Regions from separate parts of the Escherichia sp. TC-EC600-tetX4 genome, predicted to be linked through region 2. Evidence: predicted binding sites of a transcription regulator. Region 2 holds the regulator's gene; the other holds the start of a gene.
What was found. Region 2 encodes PhoB, which activates phosphate uptake and scavenging genes when phosphate is short. Its sites were predicted from a motif close to CTGTCATAAAACTGNCNNAT; they were not measured.
Positions count from the first base shown of each region.

Region 1 (10,186 bases), 1.1 Mb from region 2:
CATAACGCCACTTTATGTTGGTAGCGAGTAAAGACCGTGCGGGCGTAATGCTCGAAGTGATCGATGACCGCTCGATTAGCCCAACCGCCGTAGTTTTTCACCAGCCCATATGGCATTTCGTAATGGGATAACGTTACCAGCGGCTTGATCCCCGCCTGCGCCATTTCATCAAACAGCCGATCGTAAAACGCTAACCCCGCTTCATTCGGTTCGACTTCGTCGCCCTGAGGGAAAATTCGCGCCCAGGCAATGGAAATACGCAGACAGGTGAAGCCCATCTCGGCAAATAACGCGATATCTTCCGGGTAACGGTGATAAAAATCGATGGCGACATCTTTGATATTCTCTTTCCCCAGGATGCGCGGTTCCATTTTTCCCATTACGCCATGAGGCTGTAAATCTGAGGTCGAGATCCCTTTGCCATCTTCCTGCCAGGCACCTTCCACCTGATTGGCAGCTGTTGCGCCACCCCAAAGAAATGTTTCTGGAAATGCTTTCATAATTAACTCCTTTTATCGTTAGCGAATGATGGATAACAGCGGTTCACCTGCGCTTATCTGCGCCGTGCCGTGGGGTAATACGTCCGTAAAATCATCGCTATTACTGATTAATACCGGCGTCGTCAGATCAAATCCGGCCTCGCGAATAGCAGGGATATCAAAAGAAATCAGCCGATCGCCTGTATTGACCTTGTCACCCACGTTGACGTGAGCGGAAAAGAATTTGCCGTCCAGTTTTACGGTGTCGATACCGACATGAATCAGGATCTCCACACCATCATCTGACTCAATGCCAATGGCGTGTAATGTGGCGAACAACGAAGCAATTCGACCCGCAACCGGAGAACGCACTTCACCAACCGAGGGCAGAATGGCAATACCTTTACCCAACAGGCCACTGGCAAACGTGGTATCAGCGACGTGAATGAGCGGCACAATCTCTCCCGTCATCGGTGAACAGATACCGCCCTGCTCAGGTGGTGTAATAACCTCTGGTGTTTTCTCTTGCGGGGCACCCTGCGCTGGCTGACGTTTAGCGGTGATGAAATGAAGCATCACCGTACCGACAAATGCGCAACCGATGGCAATGACACCGCCAATAACGCTGGCCCAGACGGTGAAATCAATTCCCGTTGACGGGATGGTTTGCATGAAGGTGAAAATACTTGGCAAACCAAAGGAGTAGACTTTCGTTTGCGCGTAGCCAATAATGGTGGCCCCCAAAGCCCCACTGATACAGGCGATAACAAAGGGGTACTTACGCGGCAGGTTGACGCCATATACCGCTGGTTCGGTGATACCAAACAGACTCGTCAACGCCGCTGATCCCGCCACCACTTTTTTCTGCGCATCGCGTTCGCAGAGGAAGACGCCGAGCGCCGCCCCGACCTGCGCCATAATGGCGGGCATTAACAGCGGGATCATGGTGTCGTAGCCCAGCACGGTGAAGTTATTGATACACAGCGGCACCAGGCCCCAGTGCAGTCCGAACATGACGAAGATTTGCCAGAAGCCGCCCATTACCGCGCCCGCAAATGCAGGAACCGCCTGATAAAGCCAGAGATAACCGGCGGCAATCAGTTCGCTTATCCAGGTTGATAGCGGCCCCACCAGCAGAAAGGTGACGGGTGTGATAACCATCAGACATAGCAATGGTGTGAAGAAATTTTTGATTGCCGACGGTAACCACGCATTAAGTCGGCGTTCCAGAATGCTGCACAACCAGGCAGAAAAAATAATGGGAATAACCGATGACGAGTAATTCAACAATGTGACCGGAATACCCAGGAAATCCAGCCCCAGCGCATCCGCTTTTTGCCCGTTCTCGAAAGCAGTCAGAATTAATGGATGCACTAACGCTCCACCAATCACCATGGCAGTAAATGGATTACCGCCGAAGCGTTTCCCCGCGGTGTATCCCAGGATTATCGGGAAGAACCAAAACAAGGCATCACTGGCGCTGAATAAAATTAAATAAGTACCACTTTGTTCGGTCGTCCACTGAAAAGTGAGCGCCAGAGCCAGCATACCTTTCAAGATCCCGGTTGCCGCCATCAAACCGATCAGAGGCGTAAAAATACCTGAAATAACATAAACAAAGCGGTTTAGCAGATTACCTTTATCATCATTTTCCGGTGCCTGTTGCGCTTTTTCGTCAAGGCCTGCCACACTGTTAACCGCCAGGAAGACATCGGCCACATGGTTACCTATGACCACCTGAAACTGGCCACCGCTTTCCACCACCATAATAATACCGGGGGTCTTTTTCAGTACCTCTGCTTGCGCTTTGCTTTCATCCTTTAATTTAAAACGTAATCGCGTTGCGCAATGCATCAGACTCACAATGTTATCTGCGCCCCCGACTCCTGCGACTATTTTTCTGGCTAACTCCGTCATAACTTGCCCTCTACCGCTTTGCGGCAAAACTCCAAAAAAAAACCTGAAAAAAACGGCCTGACGTGAATCAAGCAATTTTTTTCAGGTTTTGCCCGCTTAGTGCGGTAACAATCCTTTACTCAGTAATAATATTTCAGTGTTCTTTGCGCACGCGCTCTATATTTATGGCTAAAAACATAATCTCTGCGGGTGAAATTTTACGTTGATACTGCAAACCAATAAAAATGGCGATCCGTTCCGCACATTGCCATGCTTGCGGGTAATTTTGTTTTACTGCTTGTTGTAATGATTCATCACTATCGTTAATTGAAGCATGTTCAAGAATACGCCAGGATAAAAACTTCAGATGTGTAACCAGTCGCTGATAACTCAAGCTTTCTTCCTGGTAATTAAGGCTGAACTGAAATTTTATTAATTGCAGCATTTCGCGCATTAACTGCGTGACACCTGCAACATCCTCCATATTTCCGCTCATTTGGGCACTGACCAGATGCATGGCAATAAAGCCCACTTCATCTTTCGGTAACTGCACGCCCAACCGTTTATCAATAATGGTTAACGCTTCTTCCCCTAGCTGGAACTCTTTCGGGTAAAGCCGCTGGATATCCCACAGCAACGGGTTGGGCAGCAACACGTTTTGCTGAAAGCGTTTAATCGCAAACTGGCAATGGTCAGTTAGCGAGATATAAATACTGTCCTGTAATTTTCCCAAGCGCTCCTGCGCTAAAGAGATAATACGATCACAGGTTGCCATCACCTCAAGAGGAATATGACTTAAGAGTTCGCTTAATCGCCCGTTCAGTTCATGACTGCTCAAGGCATACTCTTTTTCTATTCCACTTGAGTTAATTCTTTCGCCAGCGCGTTTTTGAAAGCCAATTCCGCGCCCCATGACGACTTTTTCCCGCTGTTGATCATCAATAACCACCACAACATTATTGTTGAGAATTTTGGTGATTTGCATGTTCATAGCAAGGACCTTTTTTATAAACAAAAAAACCCGACTTCACCAGTATTCTCTGGTTATGTCAGGTTTTGCCTGCGAATGCAGTAACAATCCAGTCATTTATTAATGGTTTTTATAACGAACATCCAGGTTCGGAAATTAATTTAATTGCGTGCAGAGAAAATAGCAATGCGCTATTGATAAAAATATGACCATGCTCGCAGTTATTAACTTTGTGTAATTTTAGGAATTTATAAAGTTATATATAACAAATCCCAATAATTAAGTTATTGGGATTTGTCTGGTGAATTATTTGTCGCTATCTTTCCCCGCCAGCAGTTTATCCAGCTCATCGCCACCGACGTGACGGAAATCCTGCCCCTTCACGTAGTAGAAGATAAACTCACAAATATTCTGGCAGCGGTCGCCAATACGTTCGATAGAACGCGCGCAGAACAGCGCAGTAAGTACGCTCGGAATGGTACGCGAATCTTCCATCATGTAGGTCATCAGTTGACGAACAATACCTTCGTATTCCTGATCGACTTTTTTATCTTCACGATAAATACGTACCGCTTCGTCAATGTCCATCCGCGCGAACGCGTCCAGCACGTCGTGCAGCATCTGGATGGTATGACGGCCCAGCGACTCCAGACTTACCAGCAACGGCTGATGCTGCTGGGAGAATTTCTCCAGCGCAGTACGGCAGATTTTGTCCGCCACGTCGCCAATACGCTCCAGCTCGGCAATGGTTTTACTGATCACCATAACCAGTCGCAGGTCGCTCGCCGTCGGCTGACGTTTGGCGATAATGCGCACGCAGGCTTCATCGATCGCCACTTCCATCATGTTGACGTTCTTGTCGCCTTCGATGACGCGCTTCGCCAGATCGCTGTCCTGGTTATGCATCGCGGTGATTGCATCAGAAAGCTGCTGCTCCACCATGCCGCCCATGGTCATCACCTGCGTGCGGATACTTTCCAGTTCGGCGTTGAACTGGCCGGAAATATGTTTATTAAGATTGAGACTGTCCATAACGCACTCCTGAATCAACCGTAACGACCGGTGATGTAGTCTTCTGTTTGTTTCTTCGCTGGCTTGGTGAACAGATCGTCCGTGTTGCTGAACTCAATCAATTCGCCCAGGTACATAAACGCCGTGTGGTCGGAACAACGCGCAGCCTGCTGCATGTTGTGGGTGACGATCACCACGGTGTAATCCTGCTTCAGTTCGGTGATCAGCTCTTCAATACGCCCGGTAGAGATAGGGTCGAGCGCCGAACACGGTTCGTCGAGCAGCAGCACTTCCGGGCGAATGGCGATACCACGCGCAATACACAGACGCTGTTGCTGACCACCAGAGAGAGAGTAACCGCTCTGGTGCAATTTATCTTTGGTTTCGTTCCACAATGCGGCTTTGGTCAATGCCCACTGCACGCGCTCGTCCATGTCGGCACGGGAGAGCTTCTCAAACAGACGAACGCCAAAAGCGATGTTGTCGTAGATGGACATCGGAAACGGCGTCGGTTTCTGGAACACCATGCCCACTTTCGCACGCAGCAGTGCGATATCCTGAGAGTTGGTCAGGATGTTGTCGCCATCAAGCAGAATTTCACCTTCCGCACGCTGCTCCGGGTACAGTTCAAACATTTTGTTGAAGGTACGCAGCAGCGTCGATTTACCGCAGCCGGACGGCCCGATAAACGCCGTTACCTGGTTTTTAGCGATATCCAGGTTGATGTTTTTCAGGGCATGGAATTTGCCGTAGTAGAAGTTCAAATTACGAACCTGAATTTTACTCGGGGCAGTTTCAACCATACTCATTGCAATCTTTTCCTCATCGTGCCTGATGCACTTCGCTAATCAGGCTTACCGTAGGCCGGATCAGGCGTTCACGCCGCATCCGGCAAAGTGTTAACCGTGTACAGAGTCAAAAAGGCGCTCGGTCGGTCCCCTCGCCCCTCTGGGGAGAGGGTTAGGGTGAGGGGAAAACCGTGTCAGCAATATCAACCGTGTTTATTCTTCGCAAAAACAACGCGCGCCAGAATGTTCAGCAGCAGTACGCACAGGGTAATGATCAATACCCCGGCCCAGGCCAATTGCTGCCATTCCGCAAACGGGCTCATCGCAAACTTAAAGATCGTCACCGGCAGGTTGGCGATCGGCTGCATCATGTCCGTGCTCCAGAACTGGTTGGAGAGCGCGGTAAACAGCAGCGGCGCGGTTTCACCAGCAATACGGGCAATCGCCAGCAGGATACCGGTCATAATCCCGGACACCGACGCTTTCAGCGTAATCGCAGAGATCATCTTCCACTTCGGTGTACCCAGCGCATAAGCCGCTTCACGCAGGCTGTACGGCACCAGTTTCAGCATGTTCTCGGTGGTGCGGATAACAATCGGCACCTGCAACAACGCCAGGGCAATCACGCCCGCCCAGCCGGAGAAGTGCTCCATCTGCGCCACCACAATGGTGTAAACAAACAGACCAACCACAATCGACGGCGCAGAGAGCAGAATGTCGTTAATGAAGCGAATCACTTCTGCCAGCCAGGATTTACGACCATATTCCGCCAGATAAATCCCCGCCATAATGCCCAGCGGCGTACCGAATACCGTGGCCCACAAAATTAACAGCCCGCTACCCGCCAGAGCGTTCGCCAGACCACCACCTTCCGTATTGGGCGGCGGCGTCATTTCAGTGAACAGCGCCAGCGACATACCGTCGATACCGCGAGTGATGGTGGACATTAAAATCCAGATCAGCCAGAACAGGCCGAAGGCCATCGTCGCCATCGAGAGCGTCAGCGCAATACGGTTTTTGAGGCGGCGACGCGCCTGCATTTTGCGGCGAGATTCAGCCAGCGCCGCAGTGGTTTGCATTTCAACCATAGCCATTAGCGTGCCCCCTCATTCTTAGCCAGGCGCATAATCATAAACTTCGATGCGGCGAGGACGATGAAGGTAATCACAAACAGGATCAGGCCCAGTTCCATCAGTGCGGCAACGTGCAGACCGGATTCCGCTTCCGCAAATTCGTTCGCCAGCGCAGAGGTGATACTGTTGCCCGGCATATACAGCGAGGCGCTGTCGAGCTGGTAGGTGTTACCGATGATAAAGGTCACCGCCATGGTTTCACCGAGCGCGCGGCCCAGCCCCAGCATGATGCCGCCGATAACACCATTTTTGGTGAACGGAAGAACGATACGCCAGATAACTTCCCAGGTGGTGCAGCCAATACCGTAGGCCGACTCTTTCATCATCACCGGGGTTTGTTCGAACACATCACGCATTACCGCCGCAATGTACGGAATAATCATGATGGCGAGGATCACGCCTGCCGCGAGGATACCGATACCAAATGCGGGGCCAGAGAACAGCGCGCCAACAATCGGGATATTCGACATGATATTGCCGACCGGCTCCTGAAAGTAAACGGCGAACAGCGGCGCAAAGATAAACAGGCCCCACATGCCGTAAACGATACTTGGAATGGCTGCCAGCAGCTCAATGGCGATACCCAGCGGGCGTTTCAGCCAGCCAGGCGCAAGCTCAGTCAGGAACAGGGCGATACCGAAACTCACCGGGACGGCGATCAGCAGCGCGATAAACGAAGTCACCAACGTACCGTAGATCGGCACCAGCGCCCCGTAGATATCGTTCGGTGCATCCCACTCTTTGGTCCATAGGAAAGCCAGACCAAATTTCTGAATGCTCGGCCAGGAGGAGATGATCAGAGAGACAATAATGCCACCCAACATCAATAGCACAATCAGCGCCGCCAGTTTTACCAGCACGCTGAAAATTATGTCGCCCTTTTTACCCGGTGGGTTAAAAGCAGGCTTGGTTGCAGCCATAAGTTACTCTTCAGTTAAACGCGTTTACAAAGTCATTTTGTAATGCCGGATGCGGCGTAAAACACCGTACCCGGCCTGGAGTTTTATTAGTACAGCGGCTTACCGCTACTGTCTTTAATATTGGTCTTCCACGCAGCGCGAACCTGTTCAACTACACTATCCGGCAGGCTGGCGTAATCCAGGTCGTTCGCCTGTTTAGCCCCGGTTTTGTACGCCCAGTCGAAGAATTTCAGCACTTCTGTGCCTTGTTCTGGTTTCTTCTGATCTTTGTGGATCAGAATGAACGTGGTAGAGGTAATAGGCCATGCATCTTCGCCTTTCTGGTTGGTCAGATCCTGAGCGAAGGTTTTGCTCCAGTCTGCACCTTTTGCTGCATTAGCGAAGTTTTCTTCGGTCGGACTAACCGGTTTACCATCAGCGGAGATCAGTTTGGTGTACGCCAGGTTGTTCTGCTTCGCGTAAGCATATTCAACATAACCAATTGCACCCGGCAGACGCTGAACGAACGCGGCGATACCGTCGTTACCTTTACCGCCCAGACCGATCGGCCATTTTACGGTAGAGCCAGTACCAACGTTGTTTTTCCACTCTTCGTTCACTTTCGCCAGGTAGCTGGTGAAGACGAAGGAAGTCCCGGAGCCATCTGCGCGGCGTACTACAGCAATGTTTTGTGAAGGCAGTTTCAGACCCGGATTCAGTTTGGCGATGGCTTCATCATCCCACTTCTTGATTTTGCCCAGGTAGATGTCGCCGAGGGTTTTACCATCCAGCACCAGTTCGCCAGACTTCAGCCCTGGAATGTTAACCGCCAGCACCACGCCGCCAATCACGGTCGGGAACTGGAACAGACCTTCCTGAGCCAGTTTTTCGTCAGACAGCGGCGCGTCAGAGGCACCAAAATCAACGGTATTAGCGATAATCTGTTTTACGCCACCGGAAGAACCGATACCCTGGTAGTTAACTTTATTACCGGTTTCTTTCTGGTAAGTGTCAGCCCATTTGGCATACACCGGCGCAGGGAAGGTTGCACCTGCACCTGTCAGGCTTGCTTCTGCAAACACAGAGAAAGCACTCATCGATAAGGTCGCGGCGACAACAGTTGCGACGGTGGTACGCATAACTTTCATAATGTCTCCTGGGAGGATTCATAAAGCATTGTTTGTTGGCTACGAGAAGCAAAATAGGACAAACAGGTGACAGTTATATGTAAGGAATATGACAGTTTTATGACAGAGAGATAAAGTCTTCAGTCTGATTTAAATAAGCGTTGATATTCAGTCAATTACAAACATTAATAACGAAGAGATGACAGAAAAATTTTCATTCTGTGACAGAGAAAAAGTAGCCGAAGATGACGGTTTGTCACATGGAGTTGGCAGGATGTTTGATTAAAAACATAACAGGAAGAAAAATGCCCCGCTTACGCAGGGCATCCATTTATTACTCAACCGTAACCGATTTTGCCAGGTTACGCGGCTGGTCAACGTCGGTGCCTTTGATCAGCGCGACATGGTAAGCCAGCAGCTGCAGCGGAACGGTGTAGAAGATCGGTGCAATCACCTCTTCCACATGCGGCATCTCGATGATGTGCATGTTATCGCTACTTACAAAACCCGCATCCTGATCGGCGAAGACATACAACTGACCGCCACGCGCGCGAACTTCTTCAATGTTGGATTTCAGTTTTTCCAGCAATTCGTTGTTCGGTGCAACAACAATAACCGGCATATCGGCATCAATTAGCGCCAGCGGACCGTGTTTCAGTTCGCCAGCAGCGTAGGCTTCAGCGTGAATGTAAGAGATCTCTTTCAACTTCAATGCGCCTTCCAGCGCGATTGGGTACTGATCGCCACGGCCCAGGAACAGCGCGTGATGTTTGTCAGAGAAATCTTCTGCCAGCGCTTCAATGCGTTTGTCCTGAGACAGCATCTGCTCAATACGGCTCGGCAGCGCCTGCAGACCATGCACGATGTCATGTTCAATGGAGGCATCCAGACCTTTCAGGCGAGACAGCTTCGCCACCAGCATCAACAGCACAGTTAACTGAGTGGTGAATGCTTTAGTGGATGCCACGCCGATTTCTGTACCCGCGTTGGTCATTAGCGCCAGATCGGATTCGCGCACCAGAGAAGAACCCGGAACGTTACAGATTGCCAGTGAACCAAGGTAACCCAGCTCTTTCGACAGACGCAGGCCAGCCAGGGTATCCGCGGTTTCGCCAGACTGTGACAAGGTGATCATCAGGCTGTTACGACGCACGGCAGATTTGCGATAGCGGAATTCAGAGGCGATTTCGACGTCGCACGGAATACCTGCTAGCGATTCAAACCAGTAGCGGGAAACCATACCGGAGTTATAAGAAGTACCACAGGCGAGGATCTGAATATGCTCAACCTTCGACAGCAGTTCGTCGGCGTTCGGTCCCAGCTCGCTTAAATCAACCTGACCGTGGCTGATGCGTCCGGTAAGGGTGTTTTTGATCGCGTTCGGCTGTTCGTAGATCTCTTTCTGCATGTAGTGACGGTAAATGCCTTTATCGCCCGCGTCATATTGCAGATTGGATTCGATATCCTGACGTTTTACTTCCGCGCCAGTTTTATCGAAGATGTTTACCGAACGGCGAGTGATTTCCGCAATATCGCCCTCTTCAAGGAAGATAAAGCGACGGGTCACCGGCAACAGCGCCAGCTGGTCAGAAGCGATAAAGTTTTCGCCCATCCCCAGGCCAATCACCAGCGGACTACCAGAACGTGCCGCCAGCAGGGTATCCGGGTGACGGGAGTCCATGATCACTGTACCGTACGCACCACGCAGCTGCGGGATAGCACGCAGAACGGCCTCACGCAGAGTCCCGCCTTGTTTCAGCTCCCAGTTCACCAGATGGGCAATCACTTCGGTGTCGGTTTCAGAAACGAAGGTATAGCCACGCGCTTTTAGCTCTTCACGCAGCGGTTCATGGTTTTCGATGATGCCGTTATGCACCACCACA
Region 1 covers NZ_CP079924.1:4,570,530-4,580,715, reverse strand. Annotated here, with positions in the region: gene bglB (6-phospho-beta-glucosidase BglB) at 1-500, opposite strand, end outside; gene bglF (PTS beta-glucoside transporter subunit IIABC) at 519-2,396, opposite strand; gene bglG (transcriptional antiterminator BglG) at 2,530-3,366, opposite strand; gene phoU (phosphate signaling complex protein PhoU) at 3,652-4,377, opposite strand; gene pstB (phosphate ABC transporter ATP-binding protein PstB) at 4,392-5,165, opposite strand; gene pstA (phosphate ABC transporter permease PstA) at 5,348-6,238, opposite strand; gene pstC (phosphate ABC transporter permease PstC) at 6,238-7,197, opposite strand; gene pstS (phosphate ABC transporter substrate-binding protein PstS) at 7,284-8,324, opposite strand; gene glmS (glutamine--fructose-6-phosphate transaminase (isomerizing)) at 8,638-10,186, opposite strand, start outside.
Region 1: pstS (phosphate ABC transporter substrate-binding protein PstS) is a predicted target of PhoB. The motif match lies at 8,411-8,430, and genes of this name have one in related genera.

Region 2 (10,186 bases):
GAACCCGCCGGCCAGACAATAGCGGCAACAGACAGGATGACCAGCGCGATAATTTTCAGCGGCGCAAGGAAGTTGCCCACGGTATCCAGCAGCTTGCCCGGATAGAGCGAAACCAGAATAACGATAGCGAAATAGACCAGGCTGTAGATAAACAGCGGCAGCGCGGAATCACCCGTCAGCGGCGCAATCCCCACTTCAAAGGAAACGGTAGCTGTACGCGGCGTAGCGAAAAGCGGCCCCACCGCCAGGTAACAAACCGTTGCCAGCAGTACGCCAGCGACTTTACCGATTGGCGTGCTGAGGCTGTCAACACCGCCGCCAACTTTTGCCAGCGCCACTACCGTTAATACCGGCAGGCCAACGGCAGTAATGAGGAAGCCGAATGCCGCAGTCCAGACGTGTTCGCCTGCCTGTAAGCCGACCATTGGAGGGAAAATAATGTTACCTGCGCCGACGAACAACGCAAATGTCATAAAGCCCAGAGCGATGATATCGCGCGATCTTAATTGATGGGTCATAAATCATACTGCCTGTGGATGTGGTGTTGTAACGTTAAATTTTTGTGCCAATCCCTGGGGATGATACAGCGGTATATTTAAACAATTTTAGCGGGAAATACTCCCAACCAGGCGCGGCGAAGAATAGTTTTTCGATTTACCGCGTTAATGCAGTCAGTATGACAGCACCTGAAGCGCAATTTAAACGCTTATAACGTTTTAAAGCAAGGAGGGATCTAAAAACCAGAGGTATATAGCGATAAGAAATCACCAACCAGTATAAAACACTATTTCCGTGAAAAAGACATGGCTAATCATGCGAACAAAAAATCACCAATCGTTGTAAAATCTAACGCCCGTATTTTGACTGCAAAGAAAATAAGCCAGCATCGACTGGCTTATGGCAATAAAAGATGACAAAGGCGGATTAATCGCTGTTTTTGGCAATTAAACGTTCCGGGATAACAAAACTGAAACGTGTTCCTTTTCCTACTGTACTCTCAATATTCAGGCGACTTTCGTGATGATTCACAGCATGTTTCACGATCGCTAACCCTAATCCGCTACCGCCGGTTTGCCGGGAACGCGCTTTATCAACGCGATAAAAACGCTCGGTCAGGCGCGGAATATGCTCCGGTGCAATGCCCGGTCCGTTATCTTCAACGCTAAATTCGGCACCGTGCGGCACTCGCTGCCAGCGTACGGTGATATGCGTGCCTTCCGGCGTATGATTCACGGCGTTATAGACCAGGTTCGAAATCGCACTGCGTAGCTGATCTTCGTTGCCAGACACCTTGAGGCCGTTATCTATCTCAAAGGTAAATGTCTGTTTTTTCTGACTCAGAGTCTGAGCCTCGCGCTCAACAACGCGCAGCATCATCGGCACATCAACCTTTTCATTGAGCAAATGCGTCGGTGCGGCTTCTATTTTCGACAGCGTCAGCAATTGCTTCACCAGTCCTTCCATCCGCTGGGTCTGCTCGCGCATGGTGTGCAACGCTTTTTCGCGTACCGCGCCTTCCAGCGGCTGCTCATTCATCATCTCCAGGTAACCCTGTAACACGGTCAATGGCGTACGTAACTCATGGCTCACGTTGGCAAAAAAGTTACGCCGCGCCCCTTCCAGTTGATGCATTTGCGTGACATCACGCGCCACCATCAGCAACTGTTTGTGGGTATAAGGCATGACGCGAATTTCCAGATGCCGCCCGGTGTTGAGCACCAGATTGAGCGGGCGAGAAAAATCACGCGTTTTCAGATATTGCGTAAACTCCGGGTAACGCAGTAGGTTAAGGATGTTCTGCCCGTTATCTTCCGGCCAGCGCAAACCAAGAATTTGTTGCGCCAGACCGTTACACCAGAAAATACCGCCCTCTTCCGTGGTCAGCACCACCGCGTCGGGCAGCGACTCCGCGCCGCTACGAAAGCGTTTAATCAGATTGCCCAGTTCACGGCGGCGTTTTTTATTTCGCAGCTGCATCTGGTGTAAGCCGTATAGTAGCGGTTCCCAGCTACCACGCCCCGGTGGCGGGGTCATACTGCGATCCACCCACAGCCACCATGAAAGGCGCAATAAATTCCAGAAATGCCAGATAAGCAGTCCTGTTACCGATGCCAGCAAAAACCAGGGCAGGTAACCAAAAAATGCACCCAGGATGAAAGCCGGGAGGCAGCAAAGTAGCAGCTCCAGCACCAGCCTTTTCCACGACAGCCGTTCCAGCACGTAAGATACTCCAGTTAAGAAATCATAAGCCCTGCTCTGCGTCCGATGAGCAAGGCGTTAAAAGCGGGTTGAAAAACGATATCCTGTACCGCGCACGGTCTGCACCATGCGGTCATGCCCGCCGGGCTCCAGTGCTTTACGCAGGCGACGAATGTGGACATCGACCGTGCGGTCTTCCACATACACGTTAGTTCCCCAGACGTGGTTTAACAGCTGCTCGCGGCTGTACACGCGCTCAGGATGCGTCATAAAAAAGTGCAGCAGTTTAAATTCTGTCGGCCCCATCTCCAGCGGCTCTTCGCCCGCCATCACTCGGTGAGATGTCGGGTCGAGACTTAATCCCTGCATCTCAATCACCTCTTCCACCGCCATTGGCGAAATACGGCGCATTACCGCTTTGATTCGCGCCACCAGCTCCTTCGGCGAAAACGGCTTGGTGATATAGTCATCCGCGCCGGTTTCAAGGCCGCGCACGCGATCTTCTTCTTCCCCTCTGGCGGTCAACATCACCACTGGAATATCCCGGGTCATCGACTCGCGCTTGAGGTGTTTGATGAACTGGATACCGGAGCCGCCAGGTAACATCCAGTCGAGGAGAATTAAATCCGGCCAGGGTTCATTCAGTTGATTCACAGCACTGTCATAATCTTCCGCTTCGACCGGCTGAAAGCCATTTTGTTCGAGCACGAAGCAGACCATTTCGCGAATTGGAGCTTCATCTTCTACGACCAGAATACGTCTCGCCATGATTTGCCCTGTTGTAATAAATAGGTTGCGATCATTAATGCGACGTCATTATGCGTCAGATTTATGACAGATTTATGAAAAGCTCGTCGCACATATCTTCAGGTTATTGATTTCCGTGGCGCAGAAAAAAGCAAATGGCACATCTGTTTGGGTATAATCGCGCCCATGCTTTTTCGCCAGGGAACCGTTATGCGCATCCTTCACACCTCAGACTGGCATCTCGGCCAGAACTTCTACAGTAAAAGCCGCGAAGCTGAACATCAGGCTTTTCTTGACTGGCTGCTGGAGACAGCACAAACCCATCAGGTGGATGCGATTATTGTTGCCGGTGATGTTTTCGATACCGGCTCGCCGCCCAGTTACGCCCGCACGTTATACAACCGTTTTGTTGTCAATTTACAGCAAACTGGCTGTCATCTGGTGGTACTGGCAGGAAACCATGACTCGGTCGCCACGCTGAATGAATCGCGCGATATCATGGCGTTCCTCAATACTACCGTGGTCGCCAGCGCCGGACATGCGCCGCAAATCTTGCCTCGTCGCGACGGGACGCCAGGCGCAGTGCTGTGCCCCATTCCGTTTTTACGTCCGCGTGACATTATTACCAGCCAGGCGGGGCTTAACGGTATTGAAAAACAGCAGCATTTACTGGCAGCGATTACCGATTATTACCAACAACACTATGCCGATGCCTGCAAACTGCGCGGCGATCAGCCTCTGCCCATCATCGCCACGGGACATTTAACGACCGTGGGGGCCAGTAAAAGTGACGCCGTGCGTGACATTTATATTGGCACGCTGGACGCGTTTCCGGCACAAAACTTTCCACCAGCCGACTACATCGCGCTCGGGCATATTCACCGCGCACAGATTATTGGCGGCATGGAACATGTTCGCTATTGCGGCTCCCCCATTCCACTGAGTTTTGATGAATGCGGTAAGAGTAAATATGTCCATCTGGTGACATTTTCAAACGGCAAATTAGAGAGCGTGGAAAACCTGAACGTACCGGTAACGCAACCCATGGCAGTGCTGAAAGGCGATCTGGCGTCGATTACCGCACAGCTGGAACAGTGGCGCGATGTATCGCAGGAGCCACCTGTCTGGCTGGATATCGAAATCACTACTGATGAGTATCTGCATGATATTCAGCGCAAAATCCAGGCATTAACCGAATCATTGCCTGTCGAAGTATTGCTGGTACGTCGGAGTCGTGAACAGCGCGAGCGTGTGTTAGCCAGCCAACAGCGTGAAACCCTCAGCGAACTCAGCGTCGAAGAGGTGTTCAATCGCCGTCTGGCACTGGAAGAACTGGATGAATCGCAGCAGCAACGTCTGCAGCATCTTTTCACCACGACGTTGCATACCCTCGCCGGAGAACACGAAGCATGAAAATTCTCAGCCTGCGCCTGAAAAACCTGAACTCATTAAAAGGCGAATGGAAGATTGATTTCACCCGCGAGCCGTTCGCCAGCAACGGGCTGTTTGCTATTACCGGCCCAACAGGTGCGGGGAAAACCACCCTGCTGGACGCCATTTGTCTGGCGCTGTATCACGAAACTCCGCGTCTCTCTAACGTTTCACAATCGCAAAATGATCTCATGACCCGCGATACCGCCGAATGTCTGGCGGAGGTGGAGTTTGAAGTGAAAGGTGAAGCGTACCGTGCATTCTGGAGCCAGAATCGGGCGCGTAACCAACCCGACGGTAATTTGCAGGTGCCACGCGTAGAGCTGGCGCGCTGCGCCGACGGCAAAATTCTCGCCGACAAAGTGAAAGATAAGCTGGAACTGACAGCGACGTTAACCGGGCTGGATTACGGGCGCTTCACCCGTTCGATGCTGCTTTCGCAGGGGCAATTTGCTGCCTTCCTGAATGCCAAACCCAAAGAACGCGCGGAATTGCTCGAGGAGTTAACCGGCACTGAAATCTACGGGCAAATCTCGGCGATGGTTTTTGAGCAGCACAAATCGGCCCGCACAGAGCTGGAGAAGCTGCAAGCGCAGGCCAGCGGCGTCACGTTGCTCACGCCGGAACAAGTGCAATCGCTGACAGCGAGTTTGCAGGTACTTACTGACGAAGAAAAACAGTTAATTACCGCGCAGCAGCAAGAACAACAATCGCTAAACTGGTTAACGCGTCAGGACGAATTGCAGCAAGAAGCCAGCCGCCGTCAGCAGGCCTTGCAACAGGCGTTAGCCGAAGAAGAAAAAGCGCAACCTCAACTGGCGGCGCTTAGTCTGGCACAACCGGCACGAAATCTTCGTCCACACTGGGAACGCATCGCAGAACACAGCGCGGCGCTGGCGCATATTCGCCAGCAGATTGAAGAAGTAAATACTCGCTTACAGAGCACAATGGCGCTTCGCGCGAGCATTCGCCACCACGCGGCGAAGCAGTCAGCAGAATTACAGCAGCAGCAACAAAGCCTGAATACCTGGTTACAGGAACACGACCGCTTCCGTCAGTGGAACAACGAACCGGCGGGTTGGCGTGCGCAGTTCTCCCAACAAACCAGCGATCGCGAGCATCTGCGGCAATGGCAGCAACAGTTAACCCATGCTGAGCAAAAACTTAATGCGCTTGCGGCGATCACGTTGACGTTAACCGCCGATGAAGTTGCTACCGCCCTGGCGCAACATGCTGAGCAACGCCCACTGCGTCAGCACCTGGTCGCGCTGCATGGACAGATTGTTCCCCAACAAAAACGTCTGGCGCAGTTACAGGTCGCTATCCAGAATGTCACGCAAGAACAGACGCAACGTAACGCCGCACTTAACGAAATGCGCCAGCGTTATAAAGAAAAGACGCAGCAACTTGCCGATGTGAAAACCATTTGCGAGCAGGAAGCGCGCATCAAAACGCTGGAAGCTCAACGTGCACAGTTACAGGCGGGTCAGCCTTGCCCACTTTGTGGTTCCACCAGCCACCCGGCGGTCGAGGCGTATCAGGCGCTGGAGCCTGGCGTTAATCAGTCTCGATTACTGGCGCTGGAAAACGAAGTTAAAAAGCTCGGTGAAGAAGGTGCGACGCTACGTGGGCAACTGGACGCCATAACAAAGCAGCTTCAGCGTGATGAAAACGAAGCGCAAAGCCTCCGACAAGATGAGCAAGCACTTACTCAACAATGGCAAGCCGTCACGGCCAGCCTCAATATCACCTTGCAGCCACTGGACGATATTCAACCGTGGCTGGATGCACAAGATGAGCACGAACGCCAGCTGCGGTTACTCAGCCAACGGCATGAATTACAAGGGCAGATTGCCGCGCATAATCAGCAAATTATCCAGTATCAACAGCAAATTGAACAACGCCAGCAACTACTTTTAACGACATTGACGGGTTATGCACTGACATTGCCACAGGAAGATGAAGAAGAGAGCTGGTTGGCGACACGTCAGCAAGAAGCGCAGAGCTGGCAGCAACGCCAGAACGAATTAACCGCGCTGCAAAACCGTATTCAGCAGCTGACGCCGATTCTGGAAACGTTGCCGCAAAGTGATGAACTCCCGCACTGCGAAGAAACTGTGGTATTGGAAAACTGGCGGCAGGTACATGAACAATGTCTCGCATTACACAGCCAGCAGCAGACGTTACAGCAACAGGATGTTCTGGCGGCGCAAAGTCTGCAAAAAGCCCAGGCGCAGTTTGACACCGCGCTACAGGCCAGCGTCTTTGACGATCAGCAGGCGTTCCTTGCGGCGCTAATGGATGAACAAACACTAACGCAGCTGGAACAGCTCAAGCAGAATCTGGAAAACCAGCGCCGTCAGGCGCAAACTCTGGTCACTCAGACAGCAGAAACGCTGGCACAGCATCAACAACACCGACCTGACGACGGGTTGGCTCTCACTGTGACGGTGGAGCAGATTCAGCAAGAGTTAGCGCAAACTCACCAAAAGTTGCGTGAAAACACCACGAGTCAAGGCGAGATTCGCCAGCAGCTGAAGCAGGATGCAGATAACCGTCAGCAACAACAAACCTTAATGCAGCAAATTGCTCAAATGACGCAGCAGGTTGAGGACTGGGGATATCTGAATTCGCTAATAGGTTCCAAAGAGGGCGATAAATTCCGCAAGTTTGCCCAGGGGCTGACGCTGGATAATTTAGTCCATCTCGCTAATCAGCAACTTACCCGGCTGCACGGGCGCTATCTGTTACAGCGCAAAGCCAGCGAGGCGCTGGAAGTCGAGGTTGTTGATACCTGGCAGGCAGATGCGGTACGCGATACCCGTACCCTTTCCGGCGGCGAAAGTTTCCTCGTTAGTCTGGCGCTGGCGCTGGCGCTTTCGGATCTGGTCAGCCATAAAACACGTATTGACTCGCTGTTCCTTGATGAAGGTTTTGGCACGCTGGATAGCGAAACGCTGGATACCGCCCTTGATGCGCTGGATGCCCTGAACGCCAGTGGCAAAACCATCGGTGTGATTAGCCACGTAGAAGCGATGAAAGAGCGTATTCCGGTGCAGATCAAAGTGAAAAAGATCAACGGCCTGGGCTACAGCAAACTGGAAAGTACGTTTGCAGTGAAATAACTATTCAGCAGGATAATGAATACAGAGGGGCGAATTATCTCTTGGCCTTGCTGGTCGTTATCCTGCAAGCTATCACTTTATTGGCTACGGTGATTGGTAGCCGTTCTGGTGGTTGTGATGGTGGTATGAAAAAAGTCATTTTATCTTTGGCTCTGGGCACGTTTGGTTTGGGGATGGCCGAATTTGGCATTATGGGCGTGCTCACGGAGCTGGCGCATAACGTAGGAATTTCGATTCCTGCCGCCGGGCATATGATCTCGTATTATGCACTGGGGGTGGTGGTCGGTGCGCCAATCATCGCACTCTTTTCCAGCCGCTACTCACTCAAACATATCTTGTTGTTTCTGGTGGCGTTGTGCGTCATTGGCAACGCCATGTTCACGCTCTCTTCGTCTTACCTGATGCTCGCCATTGGTCGGCTGGTATCCGGCTTTCCGCATGGCGCATTTTTTGGCGTCGGAGCGATCGTGTTATCAAAAATTATCAAACCCGGAAAAGTCACCGCCGCCGTGGCGGGGATGGTTTCCGGGATGACAGTCGCCAATTTGCTGGGCATTCCGCTGGGAACGTATTTAAGTCAGGAATTTAGCTGGCGTTACACCTTTTTATTGATCGCTGTTTTTAATATTGCGGTGATGGCATCGGTCTATTTTTGGGTGCCAGATATTCGCGACGAGGCGAAAGGAAATCTGCGCGAACAATTTCACTTTTTGCGCAGCCCGGCCCCGTGGTTAATTTTCGCCGCCACGATGTTTGGCAACGCAGGTGTGTTTGCCTGGTTCAGCTACGTAAAGCCATACATGATGTTTATTTCCGGTTTTTCGGAAACGGCGATGACCTTTATTATGATGTTAGTTGGGCTAGGGATGGTGCTGGGAAATATGCTAAGTGGCAGGATTTCAGGACGTTATTCACCACTGCGCATTGCAGCAGTGACTGACTTTATAATTGTACTGGCACTGCTGATGCTCTTTTTCTGCGGCGGCATGAAAACAACGTCGCTTATTTTTGCTTTTATTTGTTGCGCGGGATTATTTGCCCTTTCAGCACCGCTACAAATATTGTTACTACAAAACGCCAAAGGCGGAGAGTTATTAGGTGCCGCAGGTGGGCAAATAGCGTTTAACCTCGGTAGCGCCGTCGGCGCATATTGCGGAGGTATGATGCTGACGCTGGGGCTGGCATATAATTACGTGGCGCTGCCTGCCGCCCTGCTTTCGTTTGCTGCGATGTCGTCGTTGCTGCTGTATGGTCGCTATAAGCGCCAGCAAGCGGCGGATACTCCGGTGCTGGCGAAACCACTGGGGTAGGTTATAGTCTCGGTGCTCATTACTTATTGCCGGATGCGGCGTGAACGCCTTATCCGCCCTACGCGGTTCTGGCACATTTTGCAGGCCTGATAAGACGCGGCAAGCGTCGCATCAGGCATCGGAGCACTTATTGCCGGATGCGGCGTGAACGCCTTATCCGGCCTACGGTTCTGGCACCTTTTGTAGGCCTGATAAGACGCGGCAAGCGTCGCATCAGGCATGATGCGCCAATTGCCTACGTTTTTTACTCTTGTGGCCATAACCACGCAGCGCCGCGTACGCCGCTGGAATCACCGTGCTTCGCCTTACGCACCGGCGTTTCACATTCGCCGCCGAAGACAAATTGTTTAATCAACTGCCCAACCGTTTGATATAAACGGTCTACATTGCTCATCCCGCCCCCCAGGACAATCACATCCGGATCGAGAATATTCACGACATGTGCCAGCGATTTTGCCAGCCGCAGCTCGTAGCGACGCAATGCCAGTTCCGCTACCGGATCGCTTTCTTCAACCAGGCGGATAATTTCACTGCCTTTCAGCGCATGTCCGCTCAAACGACGATAATCCATCGCGAATCCCGTGCCCGAAATAAAGGTTTCAATACAACCTTGTTTACCGCAATAACAAGAGACTTCCTCGCGATAACGCAGTTCGTCTTCGTCCATCCACGGTAGCGGATTGTGTCCCCACTCACCTGCCGTGCCATTGCCGCCGATATGCGCCCGCCCATTGAATGCCACGCCCGCGCCGCATCCCGTGCCGATAATCACGGCAAATACCGTCTGCGCTCCCGCTGCCGCGCCATCTACTGCTTCTGAAACCGCCAGACAGTTAGCGTCATTTGCCAGCCGCACTTCCCGCTGCAACCTCGCGCTTAAGTCTTTATCGAATGGCTGACCGTTGAGCCAGGTTGAATTGGCATTCTTCACCACACCGGTGTAAGGCGAAATTGAGCCAGGAATGCCCATACCTACCGTTCCGCGCTGCCCCGTCGCCTGCTCCGCCATATCAACCAACGTGGCGATCGTTTCAATAGTCTGCCGGTAATCATCACGCGGCGTGGGCAGACGATGGCGGTACAACTGCTCCCCTGCATCGCCCAGTGCAATCACTTCAGTTTTGGTGCCGCCTAAATCGATACCTATACGCACGGTACTCTCCTTATTTTTTTCAATATCAATAGCGTAGAGACGGACAACCGGATTGGCAATGCAAGGCCGCCGACAATTCGTTATCATGCCCGCTAAATTTAACGACAAGGCCGTGGAAATTATCATGCTGTGGTTCAAAAATTTAATGGTTTACCGTCTTAGCCGCGAGATTTCGCTGCGTGCAGAAGAGATGGAAAAACAGCTAGCCTCGATGGCATTTA
Region 2 covers NZ_CP079924.1:3,456,927-3,467,112, forward strand. Annotated here, with positions in the region: gene brnQ (branched-chain amino acid transporter carrier protein BrnQ) at 1-518, opposite strand, end outside; gene phoR (phosphate regulon sensor histidine kinase PhoR) at 925-2,220, opposite strand; gene phoB (phosphate response regulator transcription factor PhoB) at 2,278-2,967, opposite strand; gene sbcD (exonuclease subunit SbcD) at 3,157-4,359, shown strand; gene sbcC (exonuclease subunit SbcC) at 4,356-7,502, shown strand; gene araJ (MFS transporter AraJ) at 7,628-8,812, shown strand; gene mak (fructokinase) at 9,057-9,965, opposite strand; gene rdgC (recombination-associated protein RdgC) at 10,090-10,186, shown strand, end outside.